DNA from 2 places in the Gulosibacter massiliensis genome. Region 1 is predicted to be linked to the other one. Evidence: predicted binding sites of a transcription regulator. Region 1 holds the regulator's gene; the other holds the start of a gene.
The links. The regulator LexA, encoded in region 1, represses DNA repair genes until DNA is damaged. The targets are predictions, from matches to a motif close to TCGAACANNTGTTCGA.

Region 1 (4,565 bases):
CGCACGACGCCTGGCCACTCACCGAGGCCGGGCGTGCCCGCGCTCGCGTCGTCGGCATCCTCGTTCCACCAGAACTCGTCGGCGTTGCGGGCGTGGATGCGCTCGGTCTCTTCGCGCTCGAGCTGCGGCGCATTCGGGTCGGCGCTCGTGCCCTCGACCCCGTGCGCAAACAGCACCTGCATGCCGACGCAGATGCCAAGCACGGCGCGGCCACCGGCGAGGCAGCTGCCCACGATGCGCGGTCCGTCGGCCTGCGCGAGGCCGTCCATGACGCTCGCAAAGCTGCCGACGCCCGGCACGAGCAGGCCGTCGGCGTGGAGTGCTTTGTCGCGGTCGGCGGTAAGTTCGACGTCGGCGCCGGCCGCCTCAAGCGCCTTCACCGCCGAGTGCACGTTGCCGAAGCCGTAGTCGAAGACGACGACGTTCGGCCGCGCGCCGGTCACAGGGCACCCTTGGTGGACGGGATGCCGTCGACCTCGGGGTCGAGTCGCTTGGACGCGCGGAAAGCGCGGGCGAAGGCCTTGAACTCGGCCTCGGCGATGTGGTGCGGGTCGCGCCCGCCGAGCACGCGCAGGTGCACGGTCAGCGCAGCGTGGAACGCGATCGCCTCGAACGCGTGGCGCACCATCGAACCGGTGAAGTGCCCGCCGATGCGGTGGAATTCGAAGCCCTCGGGCTCGCCCGAGTGCACGAGGAATGGGCGGCCCGAGATGTCGACGACGCACTGCGCGAGCGCCTCGTCGAGCGGCACGAGGGCGTCACCGTAGCGCGCGATGCCGCGCTTGTCGCCGAGCGCCTCGCGGATCGCCTGGCCGAGCACGATCGCGGTGTCCTCAATCGTGTGGTGTTCGTCGATGTGCACGTCGCCGTTGGACTCGATCGTGAGATCGGTAAGCGAGTGCTTCGCGAATGCGGTGAGCATGTGGTCGTAGAACGGCACCCCGGTGTTGATGTTCGAGGCGCCGGTGCCGTCAAGGTTGAGGCTGAGGCGGATGCTCGACTCGCTCGTGGCGCGTTCGACGGTGGCGGTACGGGGATCGGTCATGCGCTGACTCCTTCGGAACCAGTGAGCTGCAGCTCGGGTCGGGCGGCGGTAATCTCGGCGAGGGCCGAGAGGAACGCGTCGGTTTCGAACTCGGTGCCGGCGGTGACGCGGATGCAGTCGGCGGGGCCGGTGTTGCGGATCAGGATGCCGCGGGCCACGAACTCGTCGAACATCGCGGCGGGGTCGGCGACGCCGCCGATGAGCACGAAGTTCGCATCGGAGCGGTACGGCCGGTAGCCGAGCGCGGCGGTCTCGTCGACGATGCGGTCGCGCTGGATGCGGATGCGGTCGACCTGCGCAAGCATCGTGTCGCTGTGCTCGAGTGCCGCGATGGCCGCCGCCTGCGTGATCGCCGACAGGTGGTACGGCAGGCGCACGAGCCGCACGGCGTCGGCGACGGCCGGGTCGGCCGCGAAGTAACCGAGACGCACACCGGCGAAGGCGAAGGCCTTCGACATGGTGCGCGAAATGACGAGCCGGGGGCGCCCCTCGAGCAGGCTCAGCGCCGTCGGCGCGCCGTCGTGACGGAACTCGGCGTACGCCTCGTCGACGATGACGATGCCGTCGGTCGCGTCGTAGGCGGCCTCGATGGTCTCGAGATCGAGCGGGGTACCCGTGGGGTTATTCGGCGTGCAGAGCAGCACGACGTCGGGTCGCTCGGCTTCGATGGCCGTGCGCACGAGCTTAGGTGTGAGCTCGAAGTTCTCGTCGCGGGGCGCCGCAACCCATTCGCTGCCGACGCCCTTCGCGAGCAGCGGGTACATCGAGTAGGTCGGTGCGAAGCTCATGATCTTGCGGCCCGCTCCAGCGAAGGCCTGGAGCAGCTGTTGGAGCACCTCGTTCGAACCATTGGCTGCCCAGATGTGCTCGGGTGTGAGCCCCTGACCGAGGTACGTCGCGAGTCGCTCGCGGAGCTCGGTGAACTCGCGGTCGGGGTAGCGATTGAGCCCCGGCAGCGTGAGCGAAATGCGCTGAATAATCGAGAGGGCGACGGCCTCCGGCACCGAGAACGGGTTCTCGTTGACGTTGATGGTGATCGGCAGCGCGTCCTGCGGCGCGCCGTACGGCGTCAGCCCACGCAGGTCGTCGCGAATGGGGAGGTCTTCGAAGCTCGTCACCCCATTATCTTAGGCGTCCGGAAAACCACCGCGGGCGCCGCCTCCGGAAGGGGTGGTTGCGACGCCCGGCACGGTGGTGGTGGTGGTGGTGCGTGGCTTCCGGGCCGCGGCCGTGTCCGCGGCCCGGAAATCTGGTGGTCTAGTAGTTCGGCAGCGCGAGCTCTTGGCCTGCCTGCACCGAGGAGCTCTCGAGCAGGTTGAGGCGCATGATCTCGTGCACGACGTCGCGCACGTCATGGCCGTCGGCGATTTCGTCGGCGATGCTCCAGAGGGTTTCGCCCGCGAGCACCGTGTGGTGTTCGAACGTGGTTGCGGCAGCGCTGCTCGTGTTCGATGCGAGCGCGGCGGGAACCTGGGCGATGCCGACCCCGACGCCGAGGGCGACGGGAGCGAGCAGAAGGGTGCCGAGGAGTCGACGACCACGGCTCGTGAGCCGCAGGCGGGGCTGCGCGGTGGCGCTGGTGCGTGCAGTAAGAGCAGTCATGTTGGTCGCTTCCTTTCGACGTGCATGCGAGGTGCATGCGAACATCTGCTTCGAATATAGATTCGACATGTTCGAAAAGCAAACACTTTTTCGAGAATAAGGGCGACACGCTCGAAAAGGTGTTTGAGTCCGGTGCTGATGCCACGTAGGGTGACTTCAACGGAACACAGCTGACCACGGGCCTCCGACACGGCCTCGTGACCACCACCTCAGGAGGGCCGATGGCCAAGCAGATCAAGCCCCTGTCGGACACGCAACAGCGCATCCTCTCGTTCATCGCAACGTTCCAGAACAGCAATGGCTTTGCCCCGAGCATCCGCGAGATCGGCGACACCGTCGGCCTCATCAGCTCGTCGTCGGTGGCCTATCAGCTCAACCAGCTCGAGAAGCGCGGCTACATTCGCCGCAACGCGAATCAGGCGCGCACCATCGAGTTGCTCGTCGATGTGGCGATTGACGAGGTCGAGCCGAGCATCACGCCGGGCCCGACCGCCCTCGTGCCCCTCGTCGGGCGCATCGCGGCGGGCGTGCCGATCACCGCCGAGCAACAGGTCGAAGAGGTCTTCCCACTCCCCCGCCAGGTCGTCGGCGACGGCGAGCTGTTCCTGTTGCTCGTCTCAGGCGACTCGATGATCGACGCCGCGATCTGCGACGGCGACTGGGTCGTCGTGCGCCAGCAGCCCACCGCGAACAACGGCGACATCGTGGCCGCCATGCTCGACGGCGAGGCCACGGTCAAGGTGTTCCGTCAGCGCGACGGCCACACCTGGCTGCTGCCGCGCAACTCGAACTACGAGCCAATCCTCGGCGACGAGGCGACGGTGCTCGGCAAGATCGTCGCCGTGCTGCGTTCGGTCTAGCTCGCGCTAGTTGTCGTAGTCCACGCGCGGCAGGCTCAGCACGCGCTCGTCCGACTCGTCAACGCGGGCGCGCGGCTTGTGCCGCACCGGCGGCTTCTTGCCCTCGGGAGCTGAGCGGCCAGCAACCCGAAACTCCTCGAACACGCCCATCTGATCGGGATGCACGCGGGCGCGCAGGTGTGTGCCATCGGTATCGTGCAACTCGCGCAGCACGCCGCCCTGGTCGTGCAGCATCGACACGAGGTCGCCGCGCTGATACGGCACGACGAGCTCGACCTCGATCTCGCGCATCGGCAGCAACTCGGCGATGCGCTCCTGGAGTTCCTCAACGCCCTCGCCCGTGTGGGCCGAGACGAACACCGAGTTCGGCTCGAGCGCGCGGAGCATGAGCCGCGTGTCGGCATCGATGAGGTCGGCCTTGTTGAACGCAATGAGCTCGGGCACGTCGCGCGAGTCGATCTCAGAGATGACCTCGCGCACGGTGCGAATCTGCCCCGCCGGGTCGGGGTGGCTCGCGTCGACGACGTGCACGAGCACATCCGAGTCGGCGACCTCCTCGAGCGTCGAGCGGAACGCCTCGACGAGCTGGTGCGGCAGGTTGCGCACGAAGCCGACGGTGTCGGCAAGCGTGTACGGGCGCCCCTCGGGTGTCTCGGTGCGGCGCACCGTCGCGTCGAGCGTCGCAAACAGCTGGTTCTCAACGAGGACGCCCGCGCGGGTGATGCGGTTGAGCAGCGACGACTTACCGGCGTTCGTGTAGCCCGCGATCGCCACCGAGGGCACGAGATTTCGGCCGCGCTCGGCGCGCTTCGTGTCGCGCGACGTCTTCATGCCTGCGATCTGGCGACGCAGCTTCGCCATGCGCGTGTGGATGCGGCGGCGATCGAGCTCGATCTTCGTCTCACCGGGGCCGCGCGAACCCATACCGGCGCCGGCTGAACCGACCTGGCCACCGGCCTGCCGCGACATCGACTGACCCCAACCGCGCAGGCGCGGCAGCAGATATTCGAGCTGCGCGAGCTCGACCTGCGCCTTACCCTCGCGGCTCTTCGCGTGCT
Region 2 (4,565 bases), on a different contig from region 1:
CTCGTGCGCACGCTGAGCACGGTACTCGCGCTCGACACGAAGCGCGTGCAGTTCACGCCCGATCTCATGCCCGGTGACGTCACCGGTTCGCTCGTCTACGACAACAAGTCGGGTGAATTCGAGTTCCGCGAGGGGCCCGTGTTCACGAACCTGCTGCTCGCCGACGAGATCAACCGCACCCCGCCGAAGACGCAGTCGTCGCTGCTCGAGGCGATGGAAGAACGCCAGGTGTCGGCCGACGGCGTCACCCGCAAGCTGCCCGACCCGTTCATGGTCGCGGCCACGATGAACCCGATCGAGTACGAGGGCACCTACACGCTGCCCGAGGCACAGCTCGACCGATTCTTGCTCAAACTCGTGCTCGACCTGCCGCCACGCGACGCCGAAATCGAGGTGCTGCGACGCCACGCGGCCGGCTTCAACCCGCGCAACCTCGGCTCCGTCGGCGTGCAGCGCGTGCTCGGGGCGAGCGAGCTGCAGCAGGCGCGCGCCGAGGCGCAGCAGGTGCAGGTGAGCGGGGATGTGCTCGCGTACGTCGTCGACCTCGCCCGCGCAACGCGGCAGTCACCCTCGGTGCGCATGGGCGTTTCGCCCCGTGGTGCAACGGCGCTGCTGCGCGTCGCGAAGGCGAGCGCGTACCTCTACGGACACCCCGCCGTGACCCCCGACCACGTGCAGCGGATGCTGCTGCCGACCTGGCGCCACCGCGTCGTGCTCGAGCCCGAGGCCGAGCTCGAGGGGGTTTCGGCCGACTCTGTGCTGCGGTCGATCATGCAGCAGGTGCAGGTTCCGATTTAGTTTTCGTCATGGCATTTAGCGGTATCTACGTCGGCTTGCTCCTGCTCGGGGCGTTGCCAGTCATGTTGTTCGGCACAACGGCCGGCAGCGCGCTGGCCACGCTCGGCATTGTGCTGCTGGTGTGGCTGCTGCTCGGCGTCATCGACTGGCTGCTCGCGACGCCCGCCCGGCGCATCTCGATCGCCCGCGAGCTACCCGAGCGCGTGCGGCTCGGCGAGACGGTGTCGTCGACGCTGCTGCTCACGAACCTCGCCGGCCGCACCCTGAACGCGCAGGTGCGCGACGCGTGGGAGCCCTCGGCCGGCGCCCCGCGGATGCGCGAGCGCGTGCGCATCCCCGCCGGCGAGCGGCGCGCGGTCACGACCGTCTTGAAGCCGTGGCGTCGGGGAGACCGGCGCAGCGAGGTCGTTGTCGTGCGGTCGTGGGGTCCACTGCGATTGGTCGCGCGGCAGGCGACGCTGAAGTCGGCCGGGCGGGTGCGCATCCTGCCGCCCTTTAATTCGCGTCGACACCTCGCCTCGCGCGTGCAACGCCTGCGCGAGCTGGATGGGCAGACGACCCTGCAGGTGCGCGGCCAGGGCACCGAGTTCGATTCGCTGCGCGAGTACGTACGCGGCGACGATGTGCGCTCGATCGACTGGCGCGCGACCGCGCGGCAACAGGAGCTCGTCGTGCGCACTTGGCGCCCGGAGCGCGATCGCCGCGTCGTGATCATCATCGATTCGGGCCGCACCTCGGCCGCGCGCATCGACGACGAGACGCGGCTCGACACCGCGATCGAGTCGGCGCTGCTGCTCGCCGCGCTGGCAACGCGCGCCGGTGACCGCGTCGACCTGGTGTCGTACGACCAGCGCGTACGCGCGCGGGTGCAGGGGGCAAGCGGACCGACCGTGCTCGCGAAAATTACCGACGCCATGGCGAACGTCGAGCCCGAGCTGCTCGAAATGAACTGGCTCGACGTGCCGAAGCTCGTGCGCGAGGTGACGACGCACCGCGCCTTCGTCGTGCTGCTCACGACCGCCGACAACGAGGGTTCCTCGCGCGCCCTGCTCGAGGCTGTGCCCGAGCTCGCGCAGCGCCACCTTGTCTTGGTGGCCTCGGTGACCGATCCCGAAGTGGCCGAGGCCGCGCGCGATCTCAGCGAGCGCGAGACCGTATTCCGGGCCGCCGCCGCCGAGCGGTCGATGCTGGATGCGCAGCGCGTCCGCCGCGCGCTTGGCCAGCTGGGCGTCGACACGATTACCGCGACGCCGTATGAGCTGCCGCCGCGGGTTGCCGACCGGTATTTGGAGCTGAAGAAGGCTGGGCGGCTTTAGGGCGGTTGGGGGTCGGGGCTTGGTGCTGGGGTCTGTGCTGTCGGAGGCTTGTGCCGAACTGAAACTAGTCGGCAATCCGCCACGAAACCCGCCGTCCGAAGCCATGTCGGAGGCTCGTGCAAGAGTGAACCAAGACCGAAAACCTTCCCGCCAATGCTCGAAACCTCGAACATCCACCCCAACCTGATTAGAACATTATTTCTATTGCATTCGTGAACGCATCCGCATATGTTTGCTACAACGGTTCCCCCATTGACGCACCTTCGAGGAGGTGACGCCCGATGACCGCAACGACTCCCCCACCAGACTCTGCGGATGAGCCGATTCGTCGCGCACCGAAGCACCGGCCAGACGGCACCACTCCTCCACCAGAGAACGACGGGCTCAATGACGCGCTCGGGGCGATCGAAGAGATGGTCCTCAATGGTGCGAAACTCGAGCAGACCGGCGCGTACCTGAAGATGATGGGCCTCGCGCAGGCCTACGCCGTCGCGGAACACCGCACCTACGCACAGTTGCAGGAACGCTCCTCGGTAGTGAGTCCCGACGACCTGCTGCGGCTGAACCTGCGATCGATCGTCGCGGAGTTCGGGATTCACACGAACGAGTCCGACACCGCGCTACTGAACCGGGCGTATGACGCGCACCGCCTCGGCACCGACTTTGTCGTGTGGCTCGACCCGCTCCGTGAAGCGGCGGTGACGATGCGGCACGCCCGCGCACTGTTGCGGCATGCGGGGATCGTGCCGGACGCGCGGCTGGACGAATACGCCGTGAAGGTGCTGGAATTCGCGAAGGGCGAGACCGTCGCCGCGACCGACGCATTCGCGCGGAAGCTCGCCACCGAATTCGGGGCGGAAGAGTTTGAGGCGGCGTTCGAGCACGAGTACCAAGCACGCCATGTGACCATCGAGGACCGCGAGTTCGGGATGTCCCGCATCACCGCCGACGTGCCGACGTTGCAGGCGCACGCGATGTACGACCTCATGAACAAGCAAGCCAAGGCCTTGCGTGAAGAGAACGTGAACGAGGCCGACGAACACCGACGTCGCGTCCGCGCGGCGCAGGCACGCGGGGAAGACCTCTCCCCCGCCGATGCCGAGTTCGTTGAGGACCCACGCACGGTGCGGCAGTTGTTGGCCGACCTGTTCGTCGAAACCTTCCTCACAACGACGCCGCAGAGCATGCGCGAACACGAGGCCAAGGGCGGCTCGCGCGTGAACGCGACGGTGAGCATCGTGATCCCGGTGCTCAACCTCCTTAACCCCGACGCGCCGCGCGATGTCGCAACGATCAACGGGATGACCCCGATCAGCATGACCGAAGCGCGTGAGATGGCGTCGAAGGCGAAGTGCTTCCAACGCATCCTGACCGACCCGATCACCGGGCACGTGTTGACCGTCGACTCGCGCAATGCGACCCCCTCGATGCGACGGTTCCTGCAGGCGAGAGACCAAGTGTGCCTGTTCCCGGGCTGCCGCAGACCGGCGGATCAAAGCGAACTTGATCACACGATTGCGTGGGCCGCGGGCGGCAGAACCGACGTCGAAAACTTGGGACACCTCTGTCCAAAACACCACACGCTGAAACATCAACGTCCGTGGGAGTGCGAGCAACTCGGCGGCGGCAAGGTCGGGTGGAAAACGCCACGCGGCGAATGGGTCACGGTCGAACCCGCCAAGGTCGGGCCGATCTTCAAACCCGTCGAGGACCAGGGCTATGACGCGATCAACGACCCGGCACCGTTCTAACGAGGGAGGAGTCCGTCATCGAAGTCGACGAGGCTGCAAACATGAGAGATCTCTCATCTCTGCCTCATGCGGGTGACTTGACGCGCTCGATACGCTCGCAGCATCCCGAGACCGAATAGGAGACCTGCCATGCATCGCCTCGCCCCCGTGCTGCTTTCTGCCGCATCCGTGCTCGTGCTTGCGTTGCTCGCCTTCTCGGGCATCTCGATCGCGAACAGCGACCAGCAGCAGGAGGTCAGCGACGCCGTCACGATTCCCGCGAGCGGCACGCCGATTCCAACATCGACCGGAACTCCCCCGGCCACGCCGTCTGCAACGCCGAACGAGACGCCGACGGCAACGCCGACCTCCACCGACGACGCATCGGACTCCGGTTCGCTGCCCCAGCCACAGCCCGTCAACCCCGCGCCGGCACAGCCGATCCAGCCCGAGAGCGGATCAGGGTCGGGCGGCGGCAGCGGCAGCAGCTACGACGACGATGACGACGACTGGGACGACGATGACGACGATGAGTGGGACGACTAGCGCCAGCTACGAGCGCGTTGCGAGCCGGTAGCCGACTCCCCGCACCGTCTCGATACGGTCGCTGCCGAGCTTGCGGCGCAGATAGCGAATGTACACATCGACGACGTTCGACGCCGGGTCAAAGTCATAGCCCCACACGCGCGACAGCAGCTGCTCGCGCGTGAGCACCTGACCC

Region 2: the regulator LexA is predicted to act here: its motif matches at 2,303-2,318, upstream of EJL01_RS11385 (HNH endonuclease signature motif containing protein).

What each region holds. Positions count from the first base shown of each region.
Region 1 is NZ_UYZX01000001.1:1,962,892-1,967,456, reverse strand. Features, by position in the region: gene EJL01_RS09330 (imidazole glycerol phosphate synthase subunit HisH) at 1-443, opposite strand, end outside; gene hisB (imidazoleglycerol-phosphate dehydratase HisB) at 440-1,045, opposite strand; gene EJL01_RS09320 (histidinol-phosphate transaminase) at 1,042-2,163, opposite strand; gene EJL01_RS09315 (LysM peptidoglycan-binding domain-containing protein) at 2,303-2,647, opposite strand; gene lexA (transcriptional repressor LexA) at 2,869-3,507, shown strand; gene hflX (GTPase HflX) at 3,514-4,565, opposite strand, start outside.
Region 2 is NZ_UYZX01000002.1:339,086-343,650, reverse strand. Features, by position in the region: gene EJL01_RS11395 (AAA family ATPase) at 1-798, shown strand, start outside; gene EJL01_RS11390 (DUF58 domain-containing protein) at 807-2,114, shown strand; gene EJL01_RS11385 (HNH endonuclease signature motif containing protein) at 2,396-3,865, shown strand; gene EJL01_RS11380 (hypothetical protein) at 3,995-4,390, shown strand; gene EJL01_RS11375 (response regulator transcription factor) at 4,397-4,565, opposite strand, start outside.